DNA from 3 places in the Mesorhizobium sp. WSM3864 genome. Region 2 is predicted to be linked to each of the others. Evidence: predicted binding sites of a transcription regulator. Region 2 holds the regulator's gene; each other region holds the start of a gene.
The links. Region 2 encodes PhoB, which activates phosphate uptake and scavenging genes when phosphate is short. Its sites were predicted from a motif close to TGTCATNNANCTGTCAT; they were not measured.
Positions count from the first base shown of each region.

Region 1: CK215_RS04970 (LTA synthase family protein) is a predicted target of PhoB. The motif match lies at 2,368-2,384, and genes of this name have one in related genera.
Region 3: CK215_RS10685 (alkaline phosphatase) is a predicted target of PhoB. The motif match lies at 2,011-2,027, and genes of this name have one in related genera.

Region 1 is NZ_NSGD01000002.1:133,885-138,057, forward strand. It holds gene fabG (3-oxoacyl-[acyl-carrier-protein] reductase) at 178-915, opposite strand; gene CK215_RS04960 (CopG family transcriptional regulator) at 989-1,204, opposite strand; gene fabD (ACP S-malonyltransferase) at 1,216-2,157, opposite strand; gene CK215_RS04970 (LTA synthase family protein) at 2,415-4,173, shown strand, end outside.
Region 2 is NZ_NSGD01000004.1:339,670-343,842, reverse strand. It holds gene CK215_RS12045 (ROK family transcriptional regulator) at 30-1,265, shown strand; gene phoB (phosphate regulon transcriptional regulator PhoB) at 1,582-2,271, opposite strand; gene phoU (phosphate signaling complex protein PhoU) at 2,291-2,995, opposite strand; gene pstB (phosphate ABC transporter ATP-binding protein PstB) at 3,016-3,819, opposite strand; gene pstA (phosphate ABC transporter permease PstA) at 3,816-4,173, opposite strand, start outside.
Region 3 is NZ_NSGD01000004.1:73,483-77,655, forward strand. It holds gene CK215_RS10675 (TetR/AcrR family transcriptional regulator) at 1-600, opposite strand, end outside; gene CK215_RS10680 (MFS transporter) at 679-1,962, shown strand; gene CK215_RS10685 (alkaline phosphatase) at 2,099-3,673, shown strand; gene CK215_RS10690 (hypothetical protein) at 3,771-4,055, opposite strand.

The DNA of each region.
Region 1 (4,173 bases), on a different contig from region 2:
ACGAAAAACAGCGGGCGTCCAAGCCGAAATGGCTGTTTTCACAGGCGCCCGGGGCTCGGTCGCCCAGGTGTGTGAGATTCAGCTCAAGCCGAGCCGAAAATGGCGGCTTTCGAGGGCCGGAGCGGAAGCGCAGGAAGCCGCCGTTTGCAGGCCGGCATCACCTGAATCTCAAATACCCTAGATCATCGCCATGCCGCCATTCACGTGGATGGTCTGGCCGGTGACATAAGCCGCCTCATTGGACGCGAGATAGGCGACGGCCGAGGCAACCTCGGCGCTGGTGCCCATGCGCCGGGTGGGAATCGCCGCCATGATGGTTTCTTTCTGCTTGTTGTTGAGCTTGTCGGTCATGGCCGATTCGATGAAACCCGGGGCGACGCAGTTGACGGTGATGTTGCGGGTGGCGATCTCCTGCGCCAGCGACTTGGAAAAGCCGATCATGCCGGCCTTGGAGGCGCAGTAATTGGTCTGGCCGGGATTGCCGGTGACGCCGACCACCGAGGTGATGTTGATGATGCGGCCATGGCGGCGGCGCATCATCGGATGGGTGAGCTCACGAGTGAGACGGAACACGGCGGTCAGGTTCACCTCGAGCACGGAATCCCAGTCGGCGTCCGACATGCGCACGAACAGGCCGTCCTTGGTGATGCCGGCATTGTTGACCAGGATGTCGACGCCTTCGAGATCGGCCTCCGCCTTCTGGCCGAGCGCCTTGACCGCATCGCGGTTGGTCAGATCCGCCGGGAAGAGCTTTACGCGGTCGCCGAGCTCGCCGGCCAGCGTTTCCAGCTTCTCGACGCGGGTGCCGTGCAGGCCGACGATCGCGCCCTGGCTGTGCAGCACCCTGGCGATCGCCTCGCCGATGCCTCCCGATGCACCAGTGACGAGCGCCTTACGGCCGGTCAGTTCGAACATTGCTTCAACCTCATTCTTCCGGACGCCCCGCGAGCGACCCTCGTTCCGCATTTGTCATGTTGTCCAGGCCATATCAGAAGTTCTCGGCGCTCACGACCGATTCTTCACCAAGCCTGATCCGCTCCAGTACTTCCGCAGCCAGGTAATAGTCCTCGAGATCTTCGAGTCCACGCTCAACGAAGTCACGCAGGTATTCGGCTTTGCTTCGATCAGTCATCGCCACGAGATCGTCGAGGCGACGCTTAGGGAGAAAGACGGATGGAAGTAAGAATGCCGCACCTGCCAGCAAGAGTTCCCTGTTTATCCTAAAGTTGCCAGCGCCGCCTCGACTTCCGCCGCCGTGCCGATGGCGCCGGTCGCGATATCGCGGTTGATGCGTCGCGCCAAGCCCGACAGCACCTTGCCGGCGCCAACTTCGTAAAGCGTCGCGACACCTTTGGCGCAGAACCATTCCACCGTCTCGCGCCAGCGCACGCGGGCAACGACCTGCTCGACCAAGCGGCGGGCAATCTCATCCGGGTCGCTGGTCGGCGTGACCGAAACATTTGAGACGATGGGAACCACCGGCGCGCTTTTCGCGACTCCGCCCAGCGCCTCGCGCATGATATCGGCGGCCGGCGTCATCAATGCCGAGTGAAAAGGTGCCGAGACCTGCAGCATCAGCGCCCGCTTGGCACCCTTTTCGGTGCACAGCTTCGCCGCCAGTTCGACGGCCGCCTTGGCGCCGGAAATCACCAGTTGGCCACCGCCATTGTCGTTGGCGATCTGACAGACCGAGCCTTGTGCCGCTTCGGCGCAGGCGGCTTCGACATCGGCCTGCTCCAGCCCGATGATGGCGGCCATGGCGCCCTCGCCCGCCGGCACCGCCGCCTGCATGGCGTTGCCGCGGGTGCGCAACAGCCGCGCGGCATCGGCCACCGAAACGAAGCCGGCTGCGGCAAGCGCCGAATATTCGCCAAGCGAATGGCCGGCGACATAAGCCACCTTGTCCTTCAACGAAAAACCGCGGGATTCCAGCGCCCTTACGGCCGCCAGCGACACCGCCATGAGCGCCGGCTGGGCATTGGCCGTCAGCGTCAGGGTTTCTTCCGGCCCCTCCCAGATCAGCTTCGACAGTTTCTCGCCGAGCGCCTCATCGACTTCCTCGAAGACATGGCGCGCCTCGGGAAAGGCATCGGCGAGGTCCTTGCCCATTCCGACGGCCTGGCTGCCCTGTCCCGGAAAGGTGAATGCGACGGCCATGTTAGCGTCTCCAGCGGCTGGTTTTTCCCTGCCTCTGGCGCAAGGCGGACGGCCAAGTCAAGCCCGCAAGCGCCAGTTCAGCGACTGTTCCAGCCGGGACAACGGCCGAGTTCCCTGTTCTGAAAAGCTTTTTGGCGATCACACCTGATGAAAACCGCTCACGAATCGTTTGCTGGCTCTTCTTATTTCCGCCACAGGCGCTAGCTTTGTGTGACATTTCGATGACAGTGGCGTGACGCGAGTGGAAGACGCGTGACATGGGCCGGGGAAGCAAAGTGGCTAGGATCAGGAAAGGCGCGGCCAAACCCGCGCCGCAATTTTTGGAAGACGATCCGTCCACCGGCTATCTGCCGGGGCGCAGATGGCCGATTGTCCGCTACGGCCTGGCGACGCTGCTTGCCTCCGCCCTTCTGGTGTTCGCCATCGAATGGATCGTGCGCGGCGACTTCTTCGGCACCGTCGACTTCTTCCTGCAGCCCTTCAAGCCCGGCTGGACCACCATCATCGTTTTTTCGCTGGTGCTGATCGGGCTCGACGCCATACTCGGCCGCAGCCATCAAAGCCTGATGATCGTCGCGCCGGTGACATTGGCATTGGCCTTTGTCGGTCACCAGAAATCGCACTATCTTGGCGATCCGCTCTACCCGACCGATTTCCTCTATGCCCGCCAGATCATGGCGCTGATGCCGCTTCTGGTGCGCGAGCGCCCCTGGACGGCAGTGCTGCTTGCGGCGGCGATCGTCGCCAGCCTCGCGCTGCTCGTCTATGGCTGGCGGCTCTGGCGCCGGCGTGTGCCGATCCTCAGCCGCAAGGGACGGCTGGCGCGCTTGACGCTTGCCGTGCCGCTGCTCGCCTTCTTCGTCTCGATCATGGACTACGCCACCTTCTCGTGGACGCGCGACAGGCTGCAGATCATCCCGATCATGTGGGACCAGAAGGAGAACTATGCCTCCAACGGCTTCGCGCTCGCCTTCGCGCTCAACGTGCCGATGGCGCATGTCTCGGCCCCGCCCGGCTATTCCGAGAAGACGATGGATGCGATCGCGCGTCCCGGGGTTGCCGCCTCGGTGCCCGACCAGAAGCCCGATATCATCGTGGTGATGAGCGAATCCTTCTGGGATCCGACGGAGCTTCCCGGCGTCAGCATCAAGCCCGATCCGATCCCGACGGTGCGCGCGCTGCGCTCGGGCTCGATGTTCTCGCCGGAATTCGGCGGCATGACCGCCAATATCGAGTTCGAGGCGCTGACCGGCTTCTCCAACGCCTTCCTGCCGGCGGGCTCGATTCCCTATCAGCAATATGTGCGCACGCCGACGCCGTCGCTGGCGACTTTCCTGAAGAGCGAAGGCTATAGGGCGCGCGCCATCCACCCGGGCACCAACTGGTTCTGGAACCGGGGCGCCGTCTACGCCGATTTCGGCTTCAGCGACTTCCGCTCGGAAGAGACGCTGCCGCCGATGGAAAAGCGCGGGCCGCTGGCCTCCGACGCGGCGATGACCGACGAGATCATGCGCGAGGCCGATGCCAGCGAAGAGCCGGTATTCCTGTTCGCGGTCAGCCTGCAGAACCACGGGCCCTACGAGCCCTACCGCTATTACAATCCGACCCATAGCGTCGACGCGCCGATCAGCACCTGGGCGCGGGAATCGCTGCTCTCCTATGCCGAAGGCTCGGCCGACGCCGATCGCGGCCTGCAGCGCCTGATCGACTGGGCGAAGAAGCGCGAGCGGCCGACCATCATCGCCTTCTTCGGCGACCACCTGCCGCCGCTCGGCCCGGTCTATGTCGAGACCGGCTTCCTCAAGGACAATGTCGCGCCGCGCAAGGAACCGACGCCCGAGGCAGCGCTCGAGCATCACGACACGCCGCTGATCATCTGGTCGAACCGCTCCGGTCCGGTCGAGAATCTGGGCTCGGTGAGCCCCGCCTTCCTGCCCTATCATATCCTTACCACGGCCGGGATCACCCACCCCTATTACACCGGCTTCCTCGGCGCGCTGCGCGAGCACTACCGGG
Region 2 (4,173 bases):
AGAGGCCGCGCTGACTGGGAGGAGAAAAAATGTCGGTCGGAATCCGCCACGACGATCTGCGCCGGCGCAACCGCGCCATGGTGCTCTCGGCCTTGCGCCGGGCCGGCCAGCCGTCGCGCACGGAAATCGCCGCGACCACCGGGCTCAGCCATTCGACCATTTCGGCGATCTCTTCCGACCTGATCCAGGAAGGCATCCTGGCCGAGAGCAAGCCGAGCGAGACCGCGTCTCTGAAGCGCGGCCGGCCACAGGTGGGCCTCGCGCTCAAGCCTGAGGCGGCAGCGGTGGTAACGGTGGTGCTGTCGCTCAATTTCCTCTCGGTCGCCGTTATCGATTATGCGGGCCAGGTCATCGCCGAGGAGCAGCGCCGCCTCGATACGCTCACCATGCCGCGCGACGAGCTGATCGGCGAATGCTTGGCGATCGTGCGGCGCCGGCTGGACGATCCGGACCTCGACGTCGGCAGCGTCGCCCGCATCGCCATGGGCATCCAGGGCATCACCGATTCCCATGCCCGCGCCATGCTATGGTCGCCGATCACGCCGCTGACCGACATTCCCTTCGCCGACATCCTGGAAAAGGAATTCGGCATTCCGGCCACCATGGAAAACGACTGTAACATGATGGCGGTGGCGCTGCAGTGGCGCGATCCCGACCGCTATCGCGACAATTTCATCGCCATCCTGCTCTCGCACGGCATCGGCATGGGCCTGGTGCTGAAGGGCGAGCTGTTCACCGGCACGCATTCTTCCGGCGGCGAGTTCGGCCACATGATCCATCGTCCGGGCGGCGCGCTTTGCCGTTGCGGACGCCGCGGCTGCGTCGAAGCCTATGCCGGCAACTACGCCATCTGGCGCAGCGCCATGAAGATGAGCGAGAACGCCGAGCCGGTCGATGTCGGCGACGCCGACATGCGGGCGCTCGCGGCCAAGGCGCGCGAGACGGATGGCCCGGAGCGCGAGGCCTATCGCCGGGCCGGGGAGGCGCTGGGCTTCGGCCTCGGCAGCCTGTTCGCGCTGATCGACCCAGCGCCGGTCGCCATGGTCGGCGTCAGCGCCGCCGCCTTCGACCTGATCGAGCCGGCGCTGCGCGAGGCGATCGGCCAGACTGCCGGTGGCCAGCATTCAAATTCGATCTCCTTCGATACTGAGCCGAACGAATTGCCGCTGATCCGCGAGGGCTGCGCCATGCGCGCGCTGACCTTCGTCGACCAGGAGATTTTCGCCCCGGGCGTGCAGGCAAGAGCGGGCAAGAACGTGGCCTGAGCAGCTTCGATAGCGATCGTTGGCTTCTGTGGGTCCTGCAGACGCCGGAGATTAGCGAAGGCCCCGCAGCTTCGTCATTCCAGGGCGGAGCAGGAGCGAAGCTCCGTCGCGGAGACCCTGGAATCCATGCCATTACCTCAATCGTCGGATGAGCGGAGCAGAATTTCTGCACCGCCGCGGCGCGTGGAAGTCGCGTGGATCGTCGGGTCTGCGCCGCGTCGCGACGCTTCGTGCTCCGCCCGTGGACGGCGAAGCACCAGCGTCTCGATAACCCGCCAGCGCAGATAGAACCCGTCAGACCTTCGGTGCCCTGGATCTAGTCTTCCCTGATCGCGTAGCCCGCCCCGCGAATGGTGCGGATCACATCGGGCATCCGGCCGTTGTTGACCGCCTTGCGCAGGCGTCCGACATGCACGTCCACGGTGCGCTCGTCGATATAGATCGTCTCGCCCCAGACATTGTCGAGCAGCTGGCTGCGCGAGAACACCCGGCCGGGATGCCGCATCATGAATTCCAGCAGCCTGAACTCGGTCGGGCCGAGCCGGATCTCGCTCTTCTTGCGGTAGACGCGATGCGATTCGCGATCGAGCACGATGTCGCCGACCTTGAGCACGCTGGACAGCACCTCCGGCTTGGCGCGGCGCAGCAGCGCCTTGACCCTGGCCATGAATTCCGGCGTCGAGAACGGCTTGACCAGATAGTCGTCGGCGCCGGTCGAGAGGCCGCGCACCCTGTCGCTTTCCTCGCCGCGCGCGGTCAGCATGATGATCGGCAGGCGTTCGGTCTCGGGCCGCATCCTGAGGCGCCGGCAAAGCTCGATGCCGGACACCGCCGGCACCATCCAGTCGAGCACCAGAAGGTCGGGCACATTCTCCTGCAGGCGGATCTCGGCCTCGTCGCCGCGCGTCACCACCTCGACCTGATAGCCCTCGGATTCGAGGTTGTAGCGGAGCAGCACCCCCAGCGGTTCCTCGTCCTCCACCACCATGATGCGTGGCGCGATCATTTAGCAGGCACCTTCGCTGTCAGGCCGCCGGCGCCGACATCGCCGTCTCGTCCTGCTTAGGACGATTCGCAGGCAATTGCGTGCCGGTCAGCACATAGTAGGCGTTCTCGGCGATGTTGGTGACGTGGTCGCCTATGCGCTCCAGATTCTTGGCGCAGAACAACAGATGCGTGCAAGCCGTGATGTTGCGCGGATCCTCCATCATGTAGGTCAGGAGCTCGCGGAAGACGGAGGTGTATTTGACGTCGATGCGCTCGTCGTCGTTGCGGAGCTTGGCGAGCGCCGTGGCGTCGCCGGCCGTGTATTCCTCGATCACGCCCTGCACTTGGATCAGCACCAGCTGCGCCATCGAATCGATGGAGTGCGAAAGGTCGCGCGGCGCGGCGCTGATGCCGACCGAGCCGACGCGCTTAGCGATGTTCTTGGCAAGGTCGCCGATGCGCTCGAGATCGCCGGCCATCCGGATGGCGCCAACGACGCTGCGCAGGTCGTCGGCCATCGGCTGGCGTTTGGCGATCAGCGTGATGGCGCGATCGTCGAGCTCGCGCTGGCGCGCGTCCATGATGGCATCGTCGGAGACCACGCGCTGCGCCAGCGCGTTGTCGGAATTCAGCAGAGCCTTGGTCGACGCGCCGACCATCGAGCCGGCAAGATCGCCCATGTCGCGGATGAGCTGGCTGATCTGCCTCAGATCCTCGTCGAAGGAAGCGACCGTATGGGCCATGGTTATGTCCTCGTATGAACTCAGCCGAAGCGGCCGGTGATGTAGTCCTGCGTGCGCTTCTCGCGGGGCGAGGTGAAAATCTTTTCGGTCCGGTCGAATTCGATCAGCTCGCCGAGATACATGAACGCCGTCTGCCGCGAGACGCGCGCCGCCTGCTGCATGTTGTGGGTGACGATCACGATCGTGTAGTCGGCCTGCAGCTCGTCGATCAGCTCCTCGATCTTGGCGGTCGAGAGCGGATCGAGCGCCGATGCCGGCTCGTCCAGCAGGATGACCTCCGGCTTCACCGCCACCGTGCGGGCGATGCAGAGCCGCTGCTGCTGGCCGCCCGAAAGGCTCTGGCCGCTGGCGTTGAGCTTGTCCTTGACCTCGTTCCACAGCGCGGCGCGCTTCAGCGCCTGTTCGACGCGATTGTCCATCTCGGCCTTGCTTATCTTCTCATACAGCCTGACGCCGAAGGCGATGTTCTCGTAGATCGACATCGGGAACGGCGTCGGCTTCTGGAACACCATGCCGATCTTGGTCCTGAGCAGGTTGAGGTCCTGCGAGCGGTCGAGGATGTTCTTGCCGTCGAGCAGCACCTGGCCTTCGGCGCTCTGCTTCGGGTAGAGCTCGTAGATGCGGTTGAGCACGCGCAGCAGCGTCGACTTTCCGCAGCCCGAAGGTCCGATGAAGGCGGTGACGCTGCGCTCGGGCAGCGACAGGTTGATGTCCTTCAGCGCCTTCGACTGGCCATAGTAGAAGTTGAGGTTCTTGACTTCGATCTTGGCCTTCTCGGCGGTCGTCTCGGCTACGTTCAGGTCGGTGGACAACATCGGTTTCATCTGTCCTCTCTGCGTCCGGTAAGGCTGCGGGCGAAGATGCTCAGCCCGAGAACCGTCAGGGTGATTATCAGTGCGCCCGTCCAGGCCAGTTGCTGCCATTCCTCATAAGGGCTCAGCGCAAACTGGAAGATGGTCACCGGCAGGCTGGCCATCGGCGCGTTGAGATTGCTCGACCAGAACTGGTTGTTGAGCGCTGTGAAGAGCAGCGGCGCCGTCTCGCCCGAAATGCGGGCGATCGCCAGCAATATGCCGGTGACGATGCCGGACAATGCGGCGCGATAGGCGACCGAGCGGATCACCACCCAGCGCGGCGCGCCGATGGCGGTGCCAGCCTCGCGCAGCGCGTTGGGCACA
Region 3 (4,173 bases), 270 kb from region 2:
TTCAATCAGCAGATCGGCGTTACGGGCGACCGATGCCGCCGGTCCGTCGAGGCCGAACAATTGGCCGCTGATATAGGCGCCCTCGATCAGCAGCAGCAGCCCATCGCCGAGCGTGTCGGAATCACTCGCACCCATCGCGGCCGCCATGGCGCGCAGGCGCCGGCGCAATTCCTGCTTGTTGTTCTCGCTCACCACCCGCGCGGGATGGCCGTGCTCGGGATATTCGACCGCCGCATTGGTCATGCCGCAGCCGCGATAGTCCGGCCTCTGCGTGCGTTTGCCGACGCGGGTGAGGAAAGCGATGATCTGCGCGCGCGGATTGCCAGGATGCGCGTCCACCGCCTCGTCGAACCGCTGCCAGAATTCGAGGTCGTACTTGCGCAGATAGGAAGCGGCGAGTTCGTCCTTGGACGGGAAGGTCCGGTACAGGCTGGGCTTGGTGACGCCGGCGCGCCTGACGATCTCATCGACGCCGATCGCCCGGATGCCTTCGCGATAGAACAGGTCGCGCGCCACGTCGAGGATCTTGTCGGCAGCCTTCGGCGCCGGCGCCGTGCCGGCTCCGCTGATCGACGCTTCAATTTTTTTGTCCGATGGCATTCAACAAACTCGCTTGACAATGTTACTGACCGGTACGTATGAATGGCGCCGCTCCATTGCAACGTACCGGTCAGTAACATGATAACTCATTCCCGCCCCTTTGGCCAGCGCTACGCCTTCGTCGTCGTCGCAGTCATCTTCTTCTGCCTGCTGATCGCCGCCGGTCTCCGTTCCGCGCCGGCGGTCATGATGCTGCCGCTGGAAGAGAGCTTCGGCTGGCGGCGCGATGTCGTCTCGCTTGCCGCCGCGGTCGGCATCTTCCTCTATGGCCTCACCGGGCCATTTGCCGCGGCGTTGATGGAGCGGATCGGGCTACGCCGCACACTGCTTGCCGCGCTGCTGATCATGTCGGGCTCCACAGCGCTCAGCCTGCTGATGACCAAGCCGTGGCATCTGCTGATCACATGGGGGGTATTTTCGGGCATCGGCTCGGGCGCGGTCGCGACCGTGCTCGGCGCCACCATCGTCAATCGCTGGTTCAAGACCAATCGCGGCCTGGTGATGGGGCTGATGTCCGCCTCCAGCGCGACCGGCCTGCTGGTGTTCCTGCCGCTGCTCGCCTCGCTGGCTCAGTCGGGAGGTTGGAAGCCGGTCGCCGTTGCCATCGCCATTGCCACGGCGGCTCTCGTGCCGCTGGTCTTTCTGCTGGTGCCGGAGCGCCCGGCTTCCATCGGCCAGGTGCGTTATGGCGCCGATGCCGACGACGTGCCGCCGGTGTCGCCGGCCGCGCAAGGCAATTTCCTGGCGCATACGCTGAACACGTTGCGCCGTGCCGCGGGAACCAGGGTGTTCTGGTACCTGTTCGCCACATTCTTTGTCTGCGGTTTCACCACAAACGGCCTCGTCGGCACGCACCTCATCGCCTTTTGCGGCGACATGGGCATCGGCGAGGTGCAGGCAGCCGGGCTATTGTCGATGATGGGCATCTTCGACCTGATCGGCACGACGCTGTCCGGCTGGCTCACCGATCGTTTCGATCCGCGCAAGCTGCTTGGCGTCTATTACGCCGTGCGCGGCTTGTCGCTGATCTATCTGCCCTATTCCGGCTTCTCGGCCGTCAGCCTGATCATCTTCGCCGTGCTCTATGGACTAGACTGGATCGCCACAGTGCCGCCGACGCTCAGGCTCGCCAACGAAGCTTTCGGCGACCGCAGCGGCCCGATCGTGTTCGGCTGGATCGTCGCCGGCCACCAGGTGGGCGCCGCGGCGGCGGCGGCCTTCGGCGGCACGATGCGCGAATTGCAGGGCAATTACGAGCTTGCCTTCCTGATCGCCGGCATGACCGGCATAGCCGCGGCCTGTATTTCGCTCTTGATCAACACGAGCAAGCCGGCTTTTGAGCCGGAACCGCAGGCGGCCTAAAGCGCGACTTCCCCTTCTCCCGCAAGGGGAGAAGGGAGAGCTGTGAACTGTTATCAAAATTTCATGGTTCCGATATGCGCCTGAAACATTGAGGCCGGAGGTTTGCGGTCCCGTTCAACGCCATCCGGAGACAGCCATGAACAAGCTCTCGTTAACCCGCCGCGCTTTCGTCACCTCGGCCAGCGCCTTTGGCCTAGTCGGCGCCTCCGGTCTCGCGTTGCCTTACTATTCGCGCGCCAATCAGCGCCCGGCCTTCACCCACGGCGTCCAGTCCGGCGATATCGACGCCACCTCCGGCGTGATCTGGACCCGCACCGACCGGCCGGCGCGCGTGATGTACGAAGTGTCGACCACCGAAAGCTTCGCCGACGCCGTCAGGCTGGCGCCGCTCGATACCTCGCCCGCCAGCGACTATACGGTGAAGCGGCTGCTCACCGACCTCGCCGCCGACCAGGACATTTTCTACCGGATGACGGCCGCCGATCTTTCCGACATCAACGCCGTCTCCGAGCCGATCGTCGGCCGTTTCCGCACCGCGCCGGCGTCGAAGCGCGACGTGCGCTTCGCGTGGTCGGGCGACACCGCCGGCCAGGGCTGGGGCATCGACGAGACCGGCATGAAGACCTACTCCACCATCGCCAAGCATACGCCTGACTTCTTCCTCCATTCCGGCGACACGATCTATGCCGACGGCGCCATGAAGGACGAGGTCGACCTGCCCGGCGGCGGCAAGTGGAAGAACGTCGTCATGATCGACGGCAAGCGCAAGGTCGCCGAAACGCTGGACGAATATCGCGACCAGTGGAAGTACAACATGATGGACAAGCACGTGCTCGAGCTTAGCGCCATCTGCCCGACCTTCTACCAGTGGGACGACCACGAGGTGGTGAACAACTGGTCGGATTCGAAGGACCTGACGGCCGACAACCGCTACACTGAAAAATCCATCCATGTGCTGGCGGCCCGAGCGGCGCGCGCCTTCCATGAAATGACGACCATCCGCTACGAGCCTTCGGAACCGGGACGCGTCTATCGCAAGATCGCCCACGGGCCGCTGCTCGACGTGTTCTTCCTCGACATGCGCTCCTATCGCGGCCCGAACGGCCCCGACATGGAGGACACGCTGACGCCGAAGTCGCGCATGCTCGGCGAGCAGCAGACGCAGTGGCTGAAGCGCGAGCTGGCGAATTCCAAGGCGACCTGGAAGATCATCGCCGCCGACATGCCGCTCGGCCTCGTCGTCTGGAACGACGCGGCCAAAAAGGCCGGCGCCGAGGCGGTCAGCAACGGCGACAATGGCACGCCAAAAGGCCGCGAGCTCGAGTTCGCCGACCTGCTGCGCTACATCAAGAACGCCGGCATCACCAACACGGTGTGGCTGACCGCCGACGTCCACTATACGGCGGCGCATTACTACAATCCGGACAAGGCGCAGTTCCAGGATTTCAACCCGTTCTGGGAATTCGTCTCCGGCCCGATCCACGCCGGCACCTTCGGTCCCAACGATCTCGACATGACCTTCGGGCCCGAGCTGAAGTTCATCAAGGCGCCGAGCGCCGAGCAGGGCCAGAACCTGCCGCCATCAGCGGGCCTGCAGTTCTTCGGCCTGGTCGACATTTCCGGCGCCACCGAGCAACTAACGGTGCGGCTGATGGATCGCGACGACAACGAGCTCTACAAGGTCACGCTCGATCCGGTGCGGTCGGCTTAGGGTCGGGACGAGGCACCCCCCTATTTCCTGCCGGACTGTCCGGCAGGGCACGGGGGCATGTGCCGGAGTGCTACCGTTGTCAGAAAGCCGTCCGCAATTAGTCCGGATAGCAGGTCGCGGGAATGTTCGGCCAGACGGCGGTGTCGCAGTTGGCTGCCTTCTGGCGCTGCTTGAAGGCGGCGCTGACCGGGCCGGTGACGATCGGGTCGACCCCGTCCGGGGCGTCGGCAAACATCTGCTGCGCGGTTTTGGCATCAGGGGGCGAGGGCTCGGCTTCTCTCAGGGCAGCCGCCGACTGCGCGGCGCCAGCCGCGACAAGCACGCCAAGCGCTGCCCACGCGAAAACCGGACGCAATCTGGACATCTGATCGGTCATGAACATGAAATTGCCCGGCCCCTCAAAGGTTCCGCGTTGGTTAACAGAATCATTTCACACCAAGACGTTTAAGAATCAGTGACCATTTATTTGGGGCGGGGCCTCCCCTTTCGCAATTGCGAAA